Regions from separate parts of the Clostridium sartagoforme genome, predicted to be linked through region 4. Evidence: riboswitches for the same ligand, from Rfam matches in the RefSeq annotation. Region 4 holds a riboswitch; each other region holds the start of a gene.
What was found. A riboswitch is a leader RNA that binds a small molecule or an ion and turns the genes downstream of it on or off. The one in region 4 is predicted to bind S-adenosylmethionine.
Positions count from the first base shown of each region.

Region 1: it holds a riboswitch for S-adenosylmethionine, as region 4 does, so the genes downstream of both, ABDZ60_RS04975 (methionine ABC transporter ATP-binding protein) here and metH (methionine synthase) in region 4, are expected to answer to the same signal.
Region 2: it holds a riboswitch for S-adenosylmethionine, as region 4 does, so the genes downstream of both, ABDZ60_RS04095 (Na+/H+ antiporter NhaC family protein) here and metH (methionine synthase) in region 4, are expected to answer to the same signal.
Region 3: it holds a riboswitch for S-adenosylmethionine, as region 4 does, so the genes downstream of both, metF (methylenetetrahydrofolate reductase [NAD(P)H]) here and metH (methionine synthase) in region 4, are expected to answer to the same signal.

Region 1 is NZ_BAAACH010000011.1:300,813-306,629, forward strand. It holds gene mgrA (L-glyceraldehyde 3-phosphate reductase) at 5-1,003, shown strand; SAM riboswitch class I at 1,103-1,244, shown strand; gene ABDZ60_RS04975 (methionine ABC transporter ATP-binding protein) at 1,423-2,481, shown strand; gene ABDZ60_RS04980 (methionine ABC transporter permease) at 2,450-3,130, shown strand; gene ABDZ60_RS04985 (MetQ/NlpA family ABC transporter substrate-binding protein) at 3,171-4,001, shown strand; gene ABDZ60_RS04990 (M20 metallopeptidase family protein) at 4,076-5,245, shown strand; gene ABDZ60_RS04995 (ABC transporter substrate-binding protein) at 5,628-5,817, shown strand, end outside.
Region 2 is NZ_BAAACH010000011.1:67,383-73,199, reverse strand. It holds gene ABDZ60_RS04110 (anti-sigma factor domain-containing protein) at 1-770, opposite strand, end outside; gene ABDZ60_RS04105 (class D sortase) at 785-1,375, opposite strand; gene ispF (2-C-methyl-D-erythritol 2,4-cyclodiphosphate synthase) at 1,808-2,290, shown strand; gene ABDZ60_RS04095 (Na+/H+ antiporter NhaC family protein) at 2,463-3,740, opposite strand; SAM riboswitch class I at 3,859-3,965, opposite strand; tRNA gene ABDZ60_RS04090 (tRNA-Lys) at 4,128-4,203, opposite strand; tRNA gene ABDZ60_RS04085 (tRNA-Gly) at 4,207-4,280, opposite strand; gene ABDZ60_RS04080 (hypothetical protein) at 4,345-5,019, opposite strand; gene ABDZ60_RS04075 (HNH endonuclease signature motif containing protein) at 5,250-5,660, shown strand; tRNA gene ABDZ60_RS04070 (tRNA-Gly) at 5,816-5,817, opposite strand, start outside.
Region 3 is NZ_BAAACH010000037.1:186,244-192,060, forward strand. It holds gene ABDZ60_RS14825 (NADH-ubiquinone oxidoreductase-F iron-sulfur binding region domain-containing protein) at 1-1,216, opposite strand, end outside; gene ABDZ60_RS14830 (NADH-quinone oxidoreductase subunit NuoE family protein) at 1,218-1,694, opposite strand; gene ABDZ60_RS14835 (S-ribosylhomocysteine lyase) at 1,941-2,399, opposite strand; gene metF (methylenetetrahydrofolate reductase [NAD(P)H]) at 2,456-3,349, opposite strand; SAM riboswitch class I at 3,584-3,707, opposite strand; gene ABDZ60_RS14845 (GNAT family N-acetyltransferase) at 3,787-4,314, opposite strand; gene ABDZ60_RS14850 (MraY family glycosyltransferase) at 4,516-5,469, opposite strand; gene ABDZ60_RS14855 (V-type ATP synthase subunit D) at 5,649-5,817, opposite strand, start outside.
Region 4 is NZ_BAAACH010000032.1:127,777-133,593, reverse strand. It holds gene hydA (dihydropyrimidinase) at 1-599, shown strand, start outside; gene ABDZ60_RS12710 (WG repeat-containing protein) at 762-2,546, shown strand; gene ABDZ60_RS12705 (hypothetical protein) at 2,713-3,285, shown strand; SAM riboswitch class I at 3,542-3,638, shown strand; gene metH (methionine synthase) at 3,751-5,817, shown strand, end outside.

The DNA of each region.
Region 1 (5,817 bases), on a different contig from region 4:
AAATATGCACAGTGTAAACGAAGACAGATATAAAAAGATGAAATATATTAGATGTGGGAGTAGCGGATTATTGCTGCCAAGAGTGGCTTTAGGATTATGGCATAATTTTGGATCGGTAGACCCTATGGAAAATCAAAAGGCAATCATATTTGAAGCTTTTAATAATGGAATAACACATTTTGATTTAGCAAACAACTATGGACCTATATATGGATCTGCTGAAGAAAATTTTGGTAGAATATTAAAAAATAATCTTAGTAGTTATAGAGATGAAATGATAATATCTACTAAAGCAGGTTATGATATGTGGCCTGGTCCTTATGGTAATGGTGGTTCAAGAAAATACTTGATTTCAAGCTTAGACCAAAGTTTAAAAAGAATGAGTTTAGATTATGTTGATATATTTTACCATCATAGACCAGATCCAAATACACCTTTAGAAGAAACAATGTCAGCTTTAACTGATATAGTTAAACAAGGAAAAGCACTATATGTAGGATTATCAAATTATCATCCTAAAGAATTAAAAGAAGCTTCTAAAATATTAAAGGAAAACAAGACTCCATGCCTTATTCATCAATTTAGCTACAGTATGTTTAATCGTTGGAGTGAAGTTGAAGGCTTGCATGAAGTTCATAGAGAAGAAGGAATAGGATCAATAGCATTTTCACCTTTAGCTCAAGGAGTATTGACTAATAAATATCTTAAGGGAATTCCAGAAGATTCAAGGGCTAAAAAAATAAGTAGTAGATTTTTAAATGAAAAAGATATAACTACTGAAAAAATTAATAAGCTAATGGAATTAAACAAAATAGCAGAAAGTAGAAATCAAAGTTTAGCACAAATGGCTTTAGCTTGGGTATTAAGAGATGATTTGGTTACAACAGTTCTTATTGGAGCTAGTAAGCCAGAGCAAATAATAGACAATAAAAATATAATAAATAATTTAGTTTTTAGTGGCAGGGAAATCGAAATGATTGAAGCAATATTGAATTCAAAATAAAATTATTTACTAGATTAATTATCTAAAAAAAGAAATAAAACTATTGACATGAAAAATATATAGGGATATAATACGAAACAAGAACAAAAATTAAATAAGTTTTTATCAAGAAAGACGGAGGGACTGGCCCTATGAAGTCTGGCAACCTGAATTATATTATAATTATATTAGTTATAATTATAAGCTTTTATAGTTTAAGGTGCTAAATCCTGCAGATGTAATTGCATCTGAAAGATAAGAATGAGAAAAATATATATGTGTATAATACACTGCTTTCTTATTTTTAGGAAAGCAGTTTTTTTTATTCCTTAGGAAATTATGAATAGTTTAAAATTTGAGTAATGTGATTACTTGAAGCTAAGAAACAAAACAAACAAAATTATATGTGTCCACTTTTTTGGGGCAAAAGGAGGGAAAATATGATTATATTAAAAAATTTACACAAAACCTATGAATCAAAAGCTAATAAAATAGAAGCAGTTAAGGATGTAACACTAAATATTAATAAAGGTGAAATTTATGGAATTATAGGATTTAGTGGAGCAGGAAAATCAACATTAGTTAGATGTATAAACTTTTTAGAAAAACCAACTAATGGACAAGTAGTTATAGATGGGAAAGATTTAAGTACTTTATCAAATAAGGAACTTAGAGAAGAAAGAAAAAAGATAGGAATGATATTTCAGCATTTTAATTTGATGAAATCTAGAACAGTATTTGAAAATATAGCTTATCCACTTAAAGGGAGTAGTTACTCAAAAGAAGAGATAAAAAATAAAGTTAAAGATTTATTAAAACTTGTTGAACTTGATGACAAGGCAGATTCTTATCCATCTCAATTAAGTGGAGGACAAAAACAAAGGGTTGGAATTGCAAGAGCTTTAGCAAATGATCCAAAGGTTTTGCTTTGTGATGAAGCAACTAGTGCCTTAGATCCACAAACCACAAAGTCTATATTAAAACTTTTAAAAGAAGTAAATAAAAAGTTTGGAATAACAATAGTAATAATAACTCATGAAATGCAAGTTGTTAAAGAAATATGTACAAGGGCAGCAGTTATGGAAAATGGTAAGGTAGTTGAGGAAGGAAGTATATTTAAAATATTCTCAGAGCCTAAAGAAAAAGTTACAAAAAACTTTATAGATAGTACATCTTCACTAAGCAATATATATGATTTGATAGAAAATAAATCTTCAGTTGTAGATATTAAAGAAAATGAAAAAATTTTAAAATTAAAATATATAGAAAACAGTACAACAGAGCCAATAATTTCAATAGTATCCAGAGAATTTAATGTAGATACCAATATAATATTTGGGAATATAGAAATAATTCAAGAATCTCCGCTGGGGGGACTTGTTGTAATAATAAGAGGTGAAGAAGCCAAGATTAATAATGTTATAAGTTATTTACAAGAAAATAATGTAGAAGTTGAGGTGATTAAAGATGGAAGGCTTAGTGCAAAAATTACTGCCTAATGTAATAACAAAGATACCAGATATATTCAAGGCTACAGGAGAAACACTAATTATGATTTTAGTAGCAGGCCTTATATCATTTGTTATAGGAATTATTTTAGGAGTCATATTAGTAGTAACGAGAGAAGGAAATATATTAGAAAATAAACCAGTATATTTTGTTTTAGAAAAAGTAATAAATATAACTAGATCAATACCATTTATTATATTATTAGCAGCTGTTATACCATTAACTAGGGCCATAGTAGGAACAGCTATAGGAACAAAAGGTTCCTTTGTACCATTAGTTTTAGGAACAATACCATTTTTTGCAAGGCAAATAGAAAGTGCTTTATCTGAAACTGATAAGGGGATAATAGAAGCTGCTGAAGCAATGGGATCATCACCATTTGAAATAATTTTTAGAGTATATTTAAAAGAAGGTGTACCAAACATCGTAAGGGCTACAACAATAACTTTTGTAAGCTTAGTTGGATTAACAGCTATGGCAGGTTCAGTGGGAGGAGGTGGTCTTGGAGATTTAGCAATTAGATATGGATATCAAAGATATCAAGTAGATATAACTTTTGTAACTGTTATAATCCTACTTATTTTAGTAAATATAATTCAAGGGGCAGGAAATATAATAATAAAAAAAACAACACATTAAAATTAAGCAATAAGAAATAAATTAAAAGGGGCGTTAAAATATGAAAACAAGAAAATTATTAAATATTATAATATCAGGAACATTACTTTTATCATTGGCAGGATGCCAAGGGGCAAAGACAGAGAATACAGATGGAAAGAATAAAGTAGTTAAGGTAGGAGTAGTTGGTGAAAATACAGATCAATGGGAGCCTGTAATAAAGAATCTTCAAGAAGAAGGAATAACTTTAGAGCTTGTTACCTTTTCTGATTATAGTCAGCCAAATCAAGCTTTAGCAGATAAAGAAATAGATTTAAATTCCTTCCAACATTATGCATATTTAAATCAAGATATTAAAGATAGAAATTTAGATTTATCAGTTATTGGAGAAACGATAATAGCTCCACTTGGGGTATATTCTAATAAAATAAAATCTTTAGATGAATTAAAAGATGGTGATTCCATTGCAATACCAAGTGATGCAACTAATGGGGGAAGAGCATTAAAGGTTTTAGAATCAGCAGGAGTTATTAAAGTAAATGAAACAGCAGGATATACTCCAACTTTAAGTGATATAACGCAAAATCCTAAAAATATTAAATTTGTAGAAGTTGAAGCTGCACAAACTCCAAGATTATTAGCCGATGTAGCTGCAGCATTAATAAACGGTGGACATGCAGTTGATGCAGGATTTAATCCTAAAAATGATTCTATTTATTTAGAACAAGTTAAAGAAGGTACTGATAATCCTTATATAAATATAATAGTTTCAAGAACTGAGGATAAAGACAATGAACTGTATAAGAAGGTTGTAGATGCCTATAGATCAGAAGATGTAGCAAAGGTTATAGAAGAAGTATATAAAGGGGCTTATATACCAACTTGGAAATAATAAAGAATATTATTAAATAAGTATCTATCTTATAGGGCTTTAATAGATAGTACTAAATATAAGGGGGCTTTTTAATGAATATAAAAGATTATGTAATAAAGGAAAAAGATTATATTACCTCTTTAAGAAGGTATTTTCATAAACATCCAGAAGAAAGCTTAAAAGAATATAATACAGCAAAAAAAATAGAAGAAGAATTAGATAAGTTGAATATTCCACATAAGAGAGTTGGGGCAACTGGTGTTTTAGGAATAATAAAAGGTAAAAATGAATCAAATAGAATTTTAGCAATAAGGGCAGATATAGATGCTCTTAAAGTTCCAGATTCAAAAGATGTAGAATATAAATCACAAAGCAATGGATATAATCATGCTTGTGGTCATGATGGGCATACAGCTAGTCTTCTTGGAACAGCAAAAATTTTAAAAGAAAAAGAAAAAGAGTTAAATGGAGAAGTAAGATTAATTTTTCAACAAGCTGAAGAAGTTGGACAAGGAGCTAAGGTATTTATAAAGGAAGGATACTTAGATGGTGTAGAAGAAATACTTGGAGCACATGTGGCATCCCATTTAGAGGTAGGCAAAGTATCAGTAACAAGTGGTCCAATTTCTGCTTCATGTGATTATTTTAAAATAACTGTTAAAGGAAAAGGCGGTCACGTATCTGCACCACATTTATCAACTGATGCCTTATATATTGCAAGCCAAATAGTAGTAAATCTACAGTCAATAGTAAGTAGACAAACTGATCCAGTTGATACAGTAGTAGTAGGAGTTGGTTTGATTAGAGGGGGAACTACTTACAATACAGTAGCAGAAGAAATTGTTTTAGAAGGAACAACAAGAAGTTTTACTTTTGAATCAAGAGAAAAAACTAATAAATCAGTAGAGAAAATAGCAAAGTCTATTGGAGAAATATATGGAGCAGAAGTTATAGTAGAATTTAGAGACTATGCTTCACCTCTTATAAATGATGAAAAAGTCAGTGAAGAAGTGGCGGTTATTGCTAGTGATATAGTTGGAAAAGAAAATGTAATAACTAATTCGCCAAAGAGGTTAGGAGCTGACGATTTTGCAGAATTCTTAATAGAAGTACCAGGGTCATATATTCATGTAGGTACTAAAAATTTGAAAAATGCAAATACTTCAGTAGCACATCATAATGATTTGTTTGATATAGACGAAGAGGGCTTGTTAGTAATTACAAATATAGAAGTAGAGTATATATTAAATAAATTACTATAATTAAATCTTTAATTTTAATAGTAATCTATAAAATTAAAATTATAACAGTATTTACAATAGATAAGATTTATGATGTTATAAGTAAATAGAATAAGTTTAATAAATATAAGTGTGAATATAAGATTGTTATAACTTGGATTATTCTAAGCAAATAGCAATTTATATTCACATTTTTTACTTTAAAATTAAATTGAAAATAAATTTACAAAAAATAAAATTAAAGTAATATATCGTTGTAATTAAAGTAAATTAAATTTAAAATAATAATTGAAAGGTTTACAAAATAAATTTAAAGAAGAATTTATAAATTAAAAGATATCTTATAATTTCAAATTAAAGTTAAGTAAAAAAATATATTTATTAAATCAAGGGGGATTTTTTTATGAGTAAAATTACAAAGATGATATCAGCTCTAACATTATCTACAATAATGATAACTTCATTAGTAGGATGTTCAGGTGGTAAAAATGAAGGGGGAACTTCATCAGGTGATACTATAACAGTTAATTTCTGGACAGCACCACAAAAAGTACAGTATGATTTTTGGACAAAGAAAGCAGAGGCTTTCAATT
Region 2 (5,817 bases), on a different contig from region 4:
ATATTATTTCCTTTTTCAGTTTTACTGTAAGCATCTACTATTCTATCAAATCTATTTACCTCTAATGTGATTTCTGATGTAGTTTCTATAACTATAGTTTTATCAATTGATTTATATTTAAACGCACCTATAATAATTACTAATACAAATAAACTAAGTAGTATTGAAAGCTGTAATTTGTACTTTTTTATAGTAACAGCTTCTACACTAACAAAATCCTCTCCTATATTATTATCTTTTCCAGCTTTAACTTTTATAAACTCACCTTTAGATGTTAATATTATAGCACTTCTAAAGTTCTTACTAATTATAATTCCTCTATGTTCAGTTTCTTTCATAATTTGAGATATTTCATCTACACCAAGGATATTAATAGCCTCTACTATTTGTATATATTCCTGGATATATTTATAGTTAGGATTAGACAATATAACAACATAAGTTATAATATATTCTTTCCAAGTTTGAAGAAATTCCTTTTCTATTGGTGTTCTTTTAAGAATTCTATTAATTGGGAACTTTCTAGTTGTATTTAGATATTCAAATAATTCTACATCTTCTATTATAAAATAAGCTATATTCAAAATTTTATTTCTTATAGTGTACGATACCTTTTCATGTATTAAATCTTTTATAAGTATCTTATAATTTAAAAGATCCTCACTTAATTTTTCTATTTCTTCTGCTCTTTTCTCTATTACTTCTTCTAAAGCTACACTTGATGGAGATTTAGTCGAAAATTTATATTTATCACTTTGAAAATCGCTCATTATTATCCTCCGTTTTATAAATCCTTAGTTTCTATAAGATTACCTTTTACTATAACCCTTTCTTTTGCTCCAACAGTACAGGTTACTAATGTAATAGTAGCTTCACTGGTATTATCAAGCACTTCCACATTGCTTGGATCAACTATGAAGTTATCCGTAATTTCATATATATATTCTTTCTTATTAGCTTTAACTAGTATTTTGTCTCCCTTTTCTACCTTATATAAGTTTACAAAGGCTTCTGAATAATCAGATACTCTATGGCCTGCAACTGCAAAATTACCTTTTTCACCCGGTCCTGCCGAATCTGCAAAATGACCCAAATAATATTGTAGAATATCATCAGTTATACCTTCTACTAGTCCTTGAGATAGATTTATACTAGGAATTTCAATTAAAGCAATTGGTTTGTATCCATTAATAGATTTTTCTTCTGTACCATCTTCCTTGCTCTTTGGTTCTTCATTTATGACTTCTTCTAAAATATTTTGAAGTTCTTTTTGCCTTTTAGATGTTTCAATTTTTTTGTAAGCAATTGATGCAATTAATGCTAGTCCAACTATAATTAAAACAACGCCTATAAGCCTTCTGATTTTTTCTCCCATATTTCTCATCTCCCAATAAACATTTATAATAATTCATCATATATTATAACATAAAGACTATACTTTTAATATAATTGTGTCTCTTATATCCATTAATATTTTAGGAGTAACTTATGAATAGGAAAATAATTTATGTCGATTTTGTTTTTAAGCGTCGAAAACTTTCTTCTAGAACTATCCATTTTATTTATAAACTCAAAGTTAAATTAAAGCATTTGTTTAATAAAATATTTAAAAATAGAAAGAGAAAAATTAATTCTAATATTTATCCTTTTAAAAAAGTACTATAGATATAATAAAAAATTCATATAATATTGAAAAATAGTTATAAAAAAATATATATCATCTCATATATTTATATTATTAATTAAACCATATCTATTTTTAATATTTATGGTAAAATAACTCTATAATTATTTTAGAGGTGATAAAGTGAGGATAGGATTAGGATACGATGTACATCGTTTAGTTGAAGGAAGGGATTTAATAATAGGTGGTGTTAATATTCCTTATGAAAAGGGGTTACTAGGTCATTCAGATGCAGATGTTCTACTTCATGCAATTATGGACTCATTACTTGGTGCCTCAGCTCTTGGTGATATTGGAAAACATTTTCCCGATACAGATCCAAGGTTTAAAGGAATATCAAGTATAAAGCTATTAGAAGAGGTAGGGAAACTACTTTCTGTTAATAGATATTCTATTAACAATATAGACGCAACTATTATTGCTCAAAAACCTAAAATGGCTCCTTTCATTCAACAAATGAGAGAAAACATAGCAAATGCACTAAATATTAATTTAAACCAAATAAATGTCAAGGCAACTACTGAAGAAGGCCTTGGATTTACTGGAAATGGTGAAGGAATTTCTTCTCAAAGCATATGTTTGTTACAATTGACAATTAACGATTAACAATTTACAGTTTAGGAAATAACTCAAACAATTGAGTTATGGGAGTGAAAAGTGAAAGAGTGAAGATTGCATTTAAAATAAAATCTTTACTCTTTCACTAAAAGAAAAGTATGGCTTTTTTATTTAGCCATACTTTTCTTTTTCTGGTTTATATTTTAATTTTACAATAGCCTTATTTATTTCTCCAATGTATGTATATAGATATTATAGCACATATCCCCATAAGATAAGGATAAAATAAAAATTTCATTATTGCAAATGGTGATAAAGCGGCAAGTCCTGCTGCTGAAATTAATTGTGCACCATATGGTATCACTCCTTGAAACACGCATGCAAACATATCCATTATGCCTGCAACTCTTTTGGGTTCTAAATCAAATTCATTTGAAATATCTTTAGCTATAGGTCCTACAGTCACAATTGCAACAGTATTATTAGCTGTACAAATATCAACTAAACTAACTAATGTTGCAATACCGTATTCGGCTCCCCTCTTAGTTTTGAAGTTTTTTAATCCTTTATTAATAATAAAATCTATTCCACCATTAAAATTAATAAGTTCTATTGTTCCTGCTATAAGAATTGAAATTATTATTAGTTCACTCATACCTAATATTCCTGAGGATATAGAGTTAAATAATCCTATAAGATTAAAACTTCCAAGAATAAATCCTATTATTCCTGAGGATAAAATACCAAGTAATAATACTATAATTACATTTACTCCAATTAATGATGTTACTATTACAATTATATATGGTAAAATTTTAAACAAATTAAATTCTAAGGCTTCTAAATTTACAACTGTTGCACTCTTAGTTAGCAACATAAGTATTATTGCAGTTATGATTGCAGCTGGAAGTACTATAATAAAGTTCATTTTAAATTTATCTTTCATCTCACAACCTTGTGTTCTAGTAGCAGCTATAGTTGTATCTGATATTATAGAAAGGTTATCTCCGAACATCGCTCCACTAACCACCGCTCCTGTAGCTAAAGCTGTTGCTATTCCAGTTTTATCTGCTATTCCAACAGCTATTGGTACTAGCGCAACAATAGTTCCCATTGATGTTCCTATAGATAATGATATGAAACATCCTATAATAAATATTCCTGGAATTAAAAGACTACTTGGCAGTAAAGAAAGTCCTAAATTAACAGTAGAATCTACTGCTCCCATATCCTTTGCTACTTTTGCAAAAGCTCCTGCTAATATAAATATAATTACCATAAGTAAAATATTGGTATTTCCTGCACCTCTACAAAATATATCTACTTTCTCATCAAACTTTACTTTTTTATTCATGATTAATGCTGTTAAAGCTGCTGCTAGGAAAGGGATTAGTATAGATACAGCATAAAAATCTTTTGCAATTATTGATGTTCCTAAATAAACTAATAGAAATACTCCCAATGGAAGTAAAGCCAGCCCATTACCTTTGTTATTCAAAATTCTTTTCTCTCCTTTTTGATATTAAATAATTTGTATGTATTTTTAGTTTAAATTTAAAAAAGCTTCTGCAAGAATACAGAAGCTTTGATTACACATATAAAAAGTTATAATTCGCCTCTTATCTATCAGGATATCCTGCAGGATTTAGCACCTTAAGAATTAATTAAAATCCTTGGTTGCTGGGCTTCAAAGGGCCAGTCCCTCCACCACTCTTGATAAGACTTTTAAATTTTGCATTATTATAGTATCAGCTTAAATTTATATTGTCAACAGTTATATTTTCCCTCACAATATATTACGATTATATATTTCTACAAACAATTAAAGTTATACGCAAAATATAGTTGATTTAAACATAAAAAAGAGATTACATAGTAATCTCTTTGGTGCGTTATCAGGGGATCGAACCCGGGACACCCTGATTAAGAGTCAGGTGCTCTACCAACTGAGCTAATAACGCATATGGAGCGGGTGATGAGAATCGAACTCACGTAACTTGCTTGGAAGGCAAGGGCTCTACCATTGAGCTACACCCGCATATATTATTGACAATAATAATTATATAATTTCTAAATAATACTGTCAATAATAAATTTTAGTCTTAAATTATTTCTGTAAGTGATTTTAATAGAATATCTTTAAACCTTTCTCCATCACTTTTATTTTTGTCAGCTTTTTCACATATGTTTTTCCATTCAGAAATACTTATACCTGTTCGCTCCTTAAACTCACTATCATTTGTTGTCATATAGCTTGAGTTTACAACAAATTCTCCTAAGTCTTTTGGAGTATTAAATATCTTTAAGTATAAAAACTCCTTATTGTCTCCATACCAAGTTCTATTAAAATCTCTTGCAAATCTTTGAAGAGCTCTAATTAATTTATCCTTGGATAAAATCCAACATTCCTTTATCATTTTCACATGCCTTCGCATATTATCTGCTTCTTCTCTTGATATTTTTTTATTTTTTTCTCCATCTGAGATTATTCTGTCTACTGGGATATTCGGAACATTAATTACCATTCTCTCTTTCCCATATATCCACTTATAAAATGCCTCTTGCAAAAATGAGTATTGGATATAACCTAATAGCATCTTTTCATTAGGAAAATATGCCCATATATTACTAAGTCCATTATTCTTACAAAAAACTAATGTATGGATATATATACTCTTTTCATTGGGTAATTTATCCATAAACATATGACCTCTTATAGTTTTATTTTCGTTAATTAATTCTTCCCAGTAATCAAATGAATCATAATTATGTCTCACTGTATCACCTTTCTTTCACCTACATAGTATAATATATTATACATATATAATATACTACATATATATTATATAGTATATTATACCATCTTTTCAAGTACTTTTAAAGAATATAACAAAGTAAATTAAAACACTTTCTAAATTTAATTTTCTGACAATATAGATATACATATTTGAAATAAAAATAAATTTATTTTATAATATTATTAAAGATAGAAAAAGGAGGCATGACTTTGCACCACTGTGAAATTTGTGGATCAACAGCGGATATTCATCATATAGTTCATAAACATGAAGGTGGTTACGATATTAAACTCAACTATAAATATCTCTGTAACTACCACCATAGAGGGAAAAATGGACCTCATAACTGTATAGAAACTGATTTGAAATATAAACTAGAAATGCAAGATAAACTTTTTAATCTCTTGCCAAAAGACTACTATACAGCTAAAGAACTTTATACTATTTTAGGAATGTCTAACTCTTCTTTAAAAAGATTAATAAAAAAGCTTAAGTTATTTAAAGAAGGATATTCTAAAAAAGAAGTAATAAAAAACCTCATGGGTGGTAAACTCTACTCCTATGCTATGCTTAAAGAGTTAGAATTAGAACGTCTTTTCAATAGTATTAATATTAGCTAAATTTTAACTTTATATTCAGATAGTAATTATTTCAATTTAATTAATATAAAAAGCTTAAGGAATAAATTTATAAGAAGTTATTCAAAGGGTAATCTTTTTATAAATTTCTAAAGAATAAAAAAATAGACTTTAATATTAAAATTAAAGTCTATTTTTG
Region 3 (5,817 bases), on a different contig from region 4:
ATGGAATTCCCATAGGAACCTCCACAAGCCCAACATTATTAATATTTCCTGCTAAAGCAAAAACTTTAGTTCCTGTAGATTTCTCCGCTCCTATTGAGCTATACCATTCAGAACCTTTGTTAATTATTTGACTAACATTTGCGAAAGTTTCCACGTTATTAACACATGTAGGCCTTTGCCATAATCCCTTTTCAGAAGTTCTCGGTGGCTTCATAGTAGGCTCTCCTCTTAATCCTTCTATTGAGTGAATTAATGCTGTTGCTTCTCCACACACAAATGCTCCTGCTCCATATTTTATTTCTATATCAAATTTAAATCCTGTATTTAATATATTGTCTCCTAGCACACCTATTTCTCTTGCTTGCTTTAAAGCTATTTTCAGCCTTTGAACAGCTAGAGGATATTCCGCTCTTATATATATATAACCCTTACTTGATCCAATAGCATATCCACAAATAGCCATTGCTTCTAAAACTGAATTAGGGTCACCCTCTAATATTGCTCTATCCATAAATGCTCCTGGATCGCCTTCATCAGCATTACAGATTACATATTTTACATCACCTTTTGCTCTTCTTGCAGCTTCCCACTTTCTACCTGTTGGAAATCCTCCGCCTCCTCGGCCTCTAAGTCCTGATTCACTAATTTCCTTTATAACATCTTCTTGTGTCATAGTTGTTAATACTTTTCCTAACGCTGTATAAGCTCCTATCCCTAAAGCTTCTTCCATATTTTCTGGATCTATAACTCCACAGTTTTTTAGTGCTATTTTTACTTGCTTTTTATAAAAAGGAATATCTTCTTTTACTTTTATTCTTTCTTTTGTTTCTTTATCTTCATAAAGTAATCTCTCAACTACTCTTCCCTCTAAAATATGACTTTCTATTATTTCTTTAACGTCCTCTTCTGTTACCTTTATATAAAATACCTTATCTGGCATAATTTCTATTACTGGGCCTTTTGCACAAAATCCAAAGCATCCAGTCATTATTACTTTAATTTCATCTTTTAAATTTAGCCTATCTATTTCTTCATTGAAAGCTCTGCTAATATTATCAGCATTTGAAGCTTTACATCCTGGTCCTCCACAAATTAATATATGTCTTTCTTTTATTTCACCATTATTATATTTTTCAGGATTCTCTCTAACCTCTATATTCTTTTTAAATTCTTGAACTCTTTCTAATAAATCATTGTAATTATTTATTCTCTCCATATTAACCTTGCTCCCTTAGATTATTTATTAATTCATTTACTTGAGGTTTAGTAAAATATCCATAAACTTTATCATTTACAAGCACTACTGGTGCAATAGCACATGATCCGACACATCTTAAAGTATCTAAAGTAAATAATCCATCTTTGGTAGTTTCGCCTTCTTTTATGCCTAATATTTTTTTAAAATCCTCTAATATATCACAAGCTCCTCTTACAAAACAAGCAGTTCCTGTACATATACTTATTACATATTTGCCTTTTGGTTCGGTTGAAAAATAGGAATAAAATGTTACTACACCATATACTTTAGATGCTGGTATATTTAGCATAGAAGCAATATACTCCTGAACCTCTCTTCCTAAATATCCATATAAGCCTTGTGCATGATGAAGTACCGCAATCAAAGAACTTTCATCATCATTCCCATTCTGGATAAATAATTCTAACTCCTTAAATTTACCACATGTATTTCTCAAACTATCTCCCCCGTATCTTTTTCTTAATATTATAAATTTTCAAAATATTTTAATAATTAAATGGTATCATATTTCTATTTATTTTGAAATATGTAAAAATTTATATATTCACTTTATTTATTTAATATTATGTTCTATTATAATTTATACATAAAAATAAAAGAGTTATATTCTATATAATATTTATTAGAATATGACTCTTTTATGTATAATTTTTATTTTTGTTATTAAAATTTAATTATTAATTTATTCTTCTCCATAGATATTTAGTGAAAAACCAGATTTCAATGCTTCTTTAGCATATTCCTTTGCTCCAAATAATGATAAATCCTTATAGTTTCCACATTGAATTTCATTAGCTGCAGGTATTTCTGTTGCATTCAAAATTTCTTTTAATGAAAATTCCAATTCACTCTTTATTTCATAAGGTTCTATATCTCCCCAAATAGTCAAATAAAATCCTGTTCTACATCCCATTGGTGATAAATCTATTATTCCTTCTAATCTTCCTCTTAATTCATGAGCTAGAAGATGTTCTAATCCATGCATTGCTGCTGTACCAAAAGCTTCTTTGTTAGGTTGTAAAAATCTAATATCAAATTTAGTTACCTTATCTCCTTTTTCCCCTGTTAATAAACAACACTTTCTAATATAAGGAGCTTTAACTATTCTATGATCTAATTCAAAACTTTCTACCTTTTCCATATTTCATCCTCCATATAGATATTTAACTTTTTTATTTAGTATCATATATATATTAACTAATTTATTACTTTTTCACAATTATTAATAGTATCCAATATAGAAAATATATTTGTACTTATTCTCTTAGCAACATATGCATTATTCATTGTATATAAATGGACTCCATCAACACCACTTGATATTAAATCTATTATTTGCTCAATAGCATATGCGATTCCTGCATCTCTTAAGGCTTCTGGATTATATTCGTATTTATTCATTATTTTAATGAACTTTTTAGGTAGTTTAGCTCCACATAACGATACAATCCTTTTTATTTGTTTAGTATTAATAACAGGCATTATTCCTGCTTGTATTGGAATATCTATATTGTACTCATTAGTTTTATCTAAGAAATTATAAAAATACTCGTTATCAAAAAACAGTTGAGATATTAAATGCGTTGCTCCTGAATCTTGCTTTTTCTTCAAAATTTTAAATTCTGTATCTAAATCTACAGTATTTAAATGCCCTTCTGGATAACAAGCTCCCACTATATTAAAATCATTTCTTTTCTTAATGTGACTTATAAGATCACTTGCATAATTAAATTCACTAATTCCATCATAATTACTTGGAATATCTCCCCTTAATGCCAATATATTTTCTATTCCTGATTCCTTTAAATTATTTAGTATATAATCAACTTGAGTTTTAGTTGAATTTATACAAGTTAAATGCGCTAAAGCCTCTATACCATATTTCTTTTTTACTACTGAAGAAATTTCACATGTCATATTCTTTGATAAACTCCCACCTGCCCCATAAGTTACACTAATAAAATCTGGCTTTAAATCTTTTAATTCCTCTAAGGTATTGTAAATTATATCGATTTTTGATTCTTGCTTTGGTGGAAATATCTCAAAAGAAAAAACCACCTCTTTTTCATTAAATAAATTCTTAATATTCATATTTTCCCCCCATTTTATTGCTTAAATATTTTAACAAAAGCGCAAAACACTTTTTAAGTTCACAGTTTACAAGGCATAATTCACAGTTGTTTATTTAGTGAATACTTGATAAGAAGTAGTGAAAATTATAGGAATAATTCACCAAAATTAAGTTTTAAAAACTATTATAATTTTTTAGGCAATAAAAAATACCCAAAGATAACACTTGGGTATTAATATATTGCCTATAAATTACCCTTATCTAACAGGAATTAGCACCACACAATAGAAATATATAAATTAAAATCACTTATTACATTTCACCTTTGTAGGTTGCCGGGTTTCTCAGGGCCAGTCCCTCCACCACTCTTGATAAAGTCTTAGTATATTCTTTTTTATAATTATAAAGTATTTTATATCTTGTGTAAATAATACTATTAATTAAATATGGCTAATCTTTAGTTATCATCTTTAAACATAGCCATAATTATTTCATCATAATATCTTCCATTTCTATATATCTCTTTTTTTAATATTCCTTCTTCTTTAAATCCAACCTTCTTATAACATGCTATTGCTCTATTATTAAATGAAAATACATTAAGTTTTATTTTATTCATGTTAACTTCTTCAAAAATAAACTTGATTAGTACTTTTAGTGCATCACTTCCATATCCCTTGCCCCAATATTCTTTATCTCCAATCATTATTCCCACTACACAAGTTCTATTTTTTACATCACATTCATTAATACTGCATCCGCCTATATATTTTCCAGTTTTTAAATCCTCAATTGCAAAATCATAAGTAAAATCCGTATTTGCTTTTCTACTTCTTACCCACTCTTCTTCTTGCCATTTAGTCATAGGAAATGGGATTGCAGAGTCCATAAGTTTTTTTACTTCTTCATTATTTATATATACTGTTGCCTTTTCTATATCTTCTTCCTTATATGCTCTTAGTTTTACTAACTGACCACTATACATAATAAGCCCCCCCTTTTATATTAATTAGTTCAGAATGCACAATTCGCGGTTCACAGTTTTTTGGTAAAGTACACAGGTATCAAGAAACAAGTTGTGATGTAAATTGAGAACCAATCTATATAACAACTTGTATCCGTTAACTGTTACCTGTCCTATTACTGTTCCCTATAACATAGAAACACCCGTGCACTGAAATAAATATTAATTCTTAATTAAAAGTAATACTATCGAAATTATACTAAAAGCTAAGCTAACCATATTTATATATGTTACAACTTGCTTTGGAGTAAATCCCTTTGCTTCTAATCTATAATGTATTTGACTTCTATCTGCTTGATACACAGGTTTTCCATCTAAAAACCTTTTTATTATAACAAATATATTATCAAAAATAGGTATTGCAAGAGCTAAAATAGGTATAAATAAACTCATTAGAGTAGCTTGTTTAAAAGCTCCATCTAAAGCTATTATACTTAAGATAAACCCTAAAAAATTAGCTCCTGAATCTCCCATAAAAACCTTTGCTGGATATTTATTGTACATTAAAAAGCCCAGTGTTACTCCTGATACTATTAATGACATACTAATTGATTCACTTTGCTTTAATATTATGGCTGCTCCTGCAAAAGTTATAGATGATATCAAAGACAATCCCCCTGCTAAGCCATCCATACCATCAGACCAATTTATAACCGTTGTTACGCCAAAGATCCATGTCATAGTTAGTATAAATTGTAGTACTCCTGATAATTGTATGTAAATTCCTGTAAATGGATTTGTAAATCCTCTAAACACTATTCCAGATTTAAAAACTATAAATGCCGCTAATAATTGAATTATTAACCTTGGGTATATAGGGAACTCTTTTCCTCTAGTCTTAAAAGTATCATCTATTAAACCTATTGCTAATATTAATAAAGCACCTGCAAATATCCATAACTTTTCATCTATTGCTGTATATCTATTAATAAAAAAATATACTATAAAGAAGCTTATAAACATAGATAAGCCACCACAAAGTGGAATTTCTCTTCCATGCTTTTTTCTTTTAGTTGGTTTATCTGTAAAACTATATTTAAAAGATACTTTAATTAAAATTGGTGTTATTAAATATACTATCAAAAAAGATAATATAAAGGATATTGCATATATCATAATTTTCTCCTTGATTTCTCACGTCTATCATTCATTAAGTTACTAAAATTCATTACTTTATTATACTATTAATAGGCATATTTATCAATTACAAAACTGTTACGTTTATTATGTAATTAAACAACATATAATGTAGCTTATATATGTAAACAAAATTAAGGAGATGTTTTCACATCTCCTTAATTTCTTGCTTCTATCATATCTTTAACTTTCATAAGTCTAGTTAAAGCTCCTCTTTCATTTTCATCCAGCTTCATTCTTATATATTTTATAGTTTCTTGTAATGAAGGAATGGTCATATATTCAAGAGCATTAACCCTTCTTCTTGTCTTTTCTATTTCATCTGCC
Region 4 (5,817 bases):
CCGAAACATGTCCTCAATATTTGGTTTTAGATGATAGCAAATATGAATTAGAAAATAATGAAGGCTTAAAATATATCATGAGCCCTCCTTTAAGAAAAGAAGAAGATAGAAACTCCTTATGGAAAGGAATTAAGGATGGATATATACAAACTATAGCAACAGATCATTGTCCTTTTGCATTTAATAAGGATAAGCAGCTTGGAAAAGATGACTTTACAAAATGTCCTAATGGAGCACCAGGAATTGAAGAAAGAATTCCTTTAATCTTTTCAGAGGGTGTTATGAAAGAAAAAATTAGTATAAATAAATTTGTTGAGGTATGCTGTACAAATCCAGCTAAAATTTTTGGATTATATCCTAAAAAGGGTTCAATACAAGTTGGAGCTGATGGAGATATAGTTATAATTGATCATAAAATAGAAAAAGTATTAACAATTAAAGATTTACATTCAAATGTTGATTATACTGCTTATGAGGGAATTAAAGTGAAAGGTTATCCTATATATACTATTTTAAGAGGAGATATTATAGTTAAGAATGGTAATTTCATAGGCAAAAAAGGTAATGGAAGATTTATAAAAAGAAAAATAAGTTTATAAATATACTTTAATAAAAATTCTACTAATTATTATATAGTTAGTAGAATTTTTTATATTAAATATTAAATGTGGTTTATTTAAAATAAATGTTTAAAATTATTGTATCGAATACCTAAATGTACAAATATAATAAATATTATTAATATATTCCAGAGGGGTTGCATGAAAAAAAATAAATATAAACCACAAGAAGAAGATAAAAATAGAAAAGTTGAATTGTATCCTGCAATTAGAATTACTATAAATGGAAATAAATATGGGTATATAGATAAATATGGAAAAGAAATTATTCCTTTTAAATTTACTAATGCATATAATTTTAATGAATATGGATTAGCTATTGTTAATGAGAACGGACGTTATGGAATTATTAATTCAGAAGGTATTTATATAGTTAATGCTCAATATAGTTTAATAAATCAATATTCAGAAGGAAGAAGTATTTATGTGGAAAATACGGCTATGGGGGTATTCGATGAGAAAGGACATAAGTTAACGGATGCAGTATATGACTATATAGGTAATTATAAAGATGGATATGCAGTAATAAGAAAAACATATGGAAATAAATATAGATATGGTTATTTAAACTTAAAGGGAGGAGAATCTTGTGAAACAAAATATATTGAAGCAAATGATTTTAATGGAGATTATGCATTAGTAAAAATTAAAGATAGAGAATATTCATTAATAGATAATCAATGTAATATTGTAAATACTTATAAGTACGAATATGTAGGTTCATATGGAAATGATATGATGGTATTTTCTATATTATTAGGAGGCCCTTATGGTTATATAAGTAAAGAGGATAGAATAGTTATTAATCCAATTTACTCATATGCTAGAGAATTTATTGATGGAATTTCCATTGTTAGTACATCTAATGAAATAGATAAATATGGAGTAATAGATAAATTAGGGCGACCAATCTATGGAGAAATATATAGTGATATTAAATATTTAGGAGAGGGAAGACTAGCTTTAGGGTTACCAATAGGTAAAACTAAATCAAAAAGTAGAAGCATTTATGCTATTGGAGATGATAAAGGAACTATTTTTACTAAATTCAAGTTTTTTAAAGTAAATAACTTTTCAAATGGAATGGCGTCAGTATCAGACTCAAGAAAAACTTTCTTTATAAATAAGGATGGAAAGGAACTTAATAATTTACCTATATTTTTAGGAAGTGGCAAATTGGATCTACTAGGAGATATAGTACAAGCTTATGTAGATTATTATATCTATTATTTAGCTCAAAATAATAAGATGATTTATGGACCTAATAAAACAATAAATTTAAGTGAAACCTATTCAATTATTATTGAAAAATATAGACCGAATATAAATTATTTAATATATATACCTAATATTTATGGTATGAATGATAAAAATGCTGAGAATCAAATAAATTTAGAGTTGAGGAGATTATCAATTTTTGATCCGCCAAGTGATGATATATATGTTCAAACGCAACTCATAATTACAGATGAAGAAATATTGCCATATAATTATTATGGTAATTTTAAAATATTATTCTATAAAGAGAATTTACTTGTATTAGATTTAGTTGGATATTATTCAGAAATAAATCAAGAATCCATATTACAAGTAAGAAAAACCTGTAGTATTAATTTGCTAACAGGAAAGTTATATAAAATTAAAGATTTATTTAATGAAGGATCAAACTGGGATATTGAGATTAATAATAATATACTAAAAATAATTAATGAAGAACCAAATTATAATTTTATATTTCCGGATTCATTTAAAGGTATAACTGAAAATCAAGACTTTTATATAGATAATGACAATTTATATATTTATTATCATCCAGAAAAAATAGCACCTGAATCAATGGGATTTATAACCTTTACTATACCTCTTAAAAATATAGATAAAATAATCAATAAAGAAGGAGAATTATACAAATTATTAACAGGTTAACATATTAAAGCATCTTAAAAGTCAATCTTTAAGATGCTTTAATAATACACTAATGTAATATACTCTTAAATGATATTTAAATAAATAGGAAACATTATAGTACATTAAGAATAATATATTATATAAAACAATATAACAAAAGATGTTTAGAAGGTAGGTATTTAGAATGGACTATTATAACAATGAATATGAAAACTCAAATTATGAAGAATATTATAAAGGTATGAATAATAAGGATAATTATCCTCAAAATAGTTGCCAAAATAATTGGCAAGAAAATGCAGATTATGATTTTCATAATGTATCAGAAGTTAAACAAGGTAATTTAGCAAGTTATGGAGCTTATCAAAGAGTTCAAGGAGCAGAAAACTTTCAAAATAATAATCAATATTTAGGTGGAGCACGAGGAATTCAAAATCAATGCGGTCAAAATCAAGGTGGACAAAATATTATTCAAAGACCAGGACAAGTAAGAAGATATAATTCATTTTATAATATAAATGGTAGGAACTATGTTATAACTAATAGAAATTTTTATAATAGATATTTTACTAGATATAATCATATTTATGTGAATAATTGTAATCATATAAAAGATTTCTTACGTGACTGTAATATATATCATTTTACTAATCAAACTATCTATGAGGGATGTCAATATCTAGGCTCTAATACAGTTGTTGCAAATAATTGGTGCGGAAATAATAATAATTCTTGTTGCAATAATAATGTATTTTAGTATTTAGAAAAGTATAAGACTTTAATAATAGTGTAGTATTACTATTTTTTATAAATAATAATACTACACTATTTATGAAATATATTTTTTACAAATAATGGCGAAATTGATAGTAATATTCTGAGAAGGTATTTTTTATTTAAATTATATAATATCTAATTTAATAATAATTATTAAATAAATATATGAGGTGTACTAGTAAAATATATTTACAAAAAATTATAAAAAATATATAATTATAAAAAATATAATAATTATCTTATTGAGAGTGGTGGAGGGACTGGCCCTTTGAAACCCAGCAACCTGCTTATAGTGTGGTGCTAAATCCTACAGATTTTTCTGGAAAATAAGAGTAATAGAGTTTTTATATACTTTATATAAGATCCCTTCTTACTTTTAGAAGGGATTTTTTATTTAGATATAATAATAAGAGTTATTATTTTAGTAATACAAGGGGGTTATGTAATGAAAAGAGGCTTCGAAATAATTAGGGATTTAGAAAAAAGAATATTAGTAATTGATGGGGCAATGGGGACAAATATTCAATCATTTATGTTAAAGGAAGAAGATTATAGGGGAAAGTTATTAAAAGATTTTTATTTAGATCAAAAGGGTAATAATGATTTATTAAGTATTACAAAGCCAGAAATAATATATGAAATACATATGGGTTTTCTAGAAGCTGGTGCAGACATAATTGAAACTAATACATTAAATTCTAATAAAATATCACAAAGTGATTTTGGTCTTGAGAGTTTAGTTTATGACTTAAATTATAAAAGTGCTAAGCTAGCTAAAGATGCTTGTGAAGAATTTTATAAGAAGGACGGCAAAAAAAGATATGTTGCCGGATCTATAGGTCCAACCAATAGAATGGCATCGCTATCTCCTAATGTTGAAGATCCAAGTTATAGAAATATATCATTTGATCAATTAAAGAAGGCATATATAGAGCAAATCGATGCTTTAATTGATGGTGGCATTGATTTGGTTTTAATTGAAACAATTTTTGATTCCTTAAATGCAAGGGCTGCTATTATGGCTGCAAATGAGATTTTTAGGATAAAAAATATAACTCTTCCAATAATGATATCTGGAACTATAACAGATAAGTCAGGGAGAATTTTATCAGGACAAAACCTTTCAGCCTTTGCTGTTTCAATGAAAAATGAAAATATAATTTCAATAGGACTAAATTGTTCTTTTGGAGCAAAAGATTTAAATCAATTTATAAAAGAGTTAGCAGAAACACAGAATTTATTTATATCAGTTTATCCAAATGCAGGATTACCAAATGAATTAGGATTTTATGAGGAGTCACCTGAAATTACTTCAAAGTGTATTGAAGAAATGTTGAAAGCTGGGTATTTAAATATTGTTGGTGGCTGTTGTGGTACTACTTATGAGCATATAAAAGCAATTGCTAATGTAGCTAAAAATTATAGACCAAGAGTTGTTAAAGAAATTAAAAGAGAAAGTGTGTATAGTGGATTAGAAATAACAAAATCAAATAGAGAATCTAATTTTGTTAACATTGGAGAAAGGACGAATGTTTCTGGATCTTTAAAGTTTGCAAGACTTATTAGAGAAAAGAAATATGAAGAAGCTCTTGAAATTGCTAAAGAACAAGTTGAAAATGGAGCTCAAATAATAGATGTAAATTTTGATGATGGACTTTTAGATAGTGAAAAAGAAATGGAATATTTTTTAAAACTATTGGCTTCAGAACCAGATATTTCTTTAAAGCCTATAATGATTGATTCGTCAAGATGGGAAGTTATAGAAAATGGACTTAAAGTGATTCAAGGAAAACATATAGTAAATTCTATTTCTTTAAAGAATGGAGAAAAAGATTTTCTAGATAAGGCAGGGATTATTAAGGATTTTGGAGCAGCAGTTGTAGTAATGGCTTTTGATGAAAATGGGCAAGCAGACAGTTATGAAAAAAAGATTAATATATGTAAAAGAGCCTATGAGCTTTTAGTAAATAAAATTAACTTTCCTCCAGAAGATATAATATTTGATCCAAATATTTTAGCGATAGCAACAGGAATTGATGAACATAATAACTATGCTGTAGATTTTATAAATGCAACTAAATGGATAAAGGAAAATTTACCATATGCTAAGGTTTCAGGAGGAGTAAGTAATTTATCTTTTTCTTTTAGAGGTAATAATAAGATAAGAGAAGCTATGCATTCAGTCTTTTTATATCATGCTATAAAAAATGGTATGGATATGGGAATTGTAAATCCAAGTATGATACAAATATATGATGATATTCCTAAAGATTTACTTAAGTTAGTTGAAGATGTTATATTAAATAAATTTGAAGGGGCTAGCGAGAAACTATTAGAAGAAGCTATTTTATATAAAAACAATTTAAAAGAAGATAAAGAAAATAAAGAAAATTGGAGAAGTCTAGCTTGTAAAAAAAGATTAGAGTATTCAATAGTTAAGGGAATTACTAATTATATAGATGAAGATTTAAAGGAAGCCATAACTTTATATGAAAGACCTTTAGATATAATA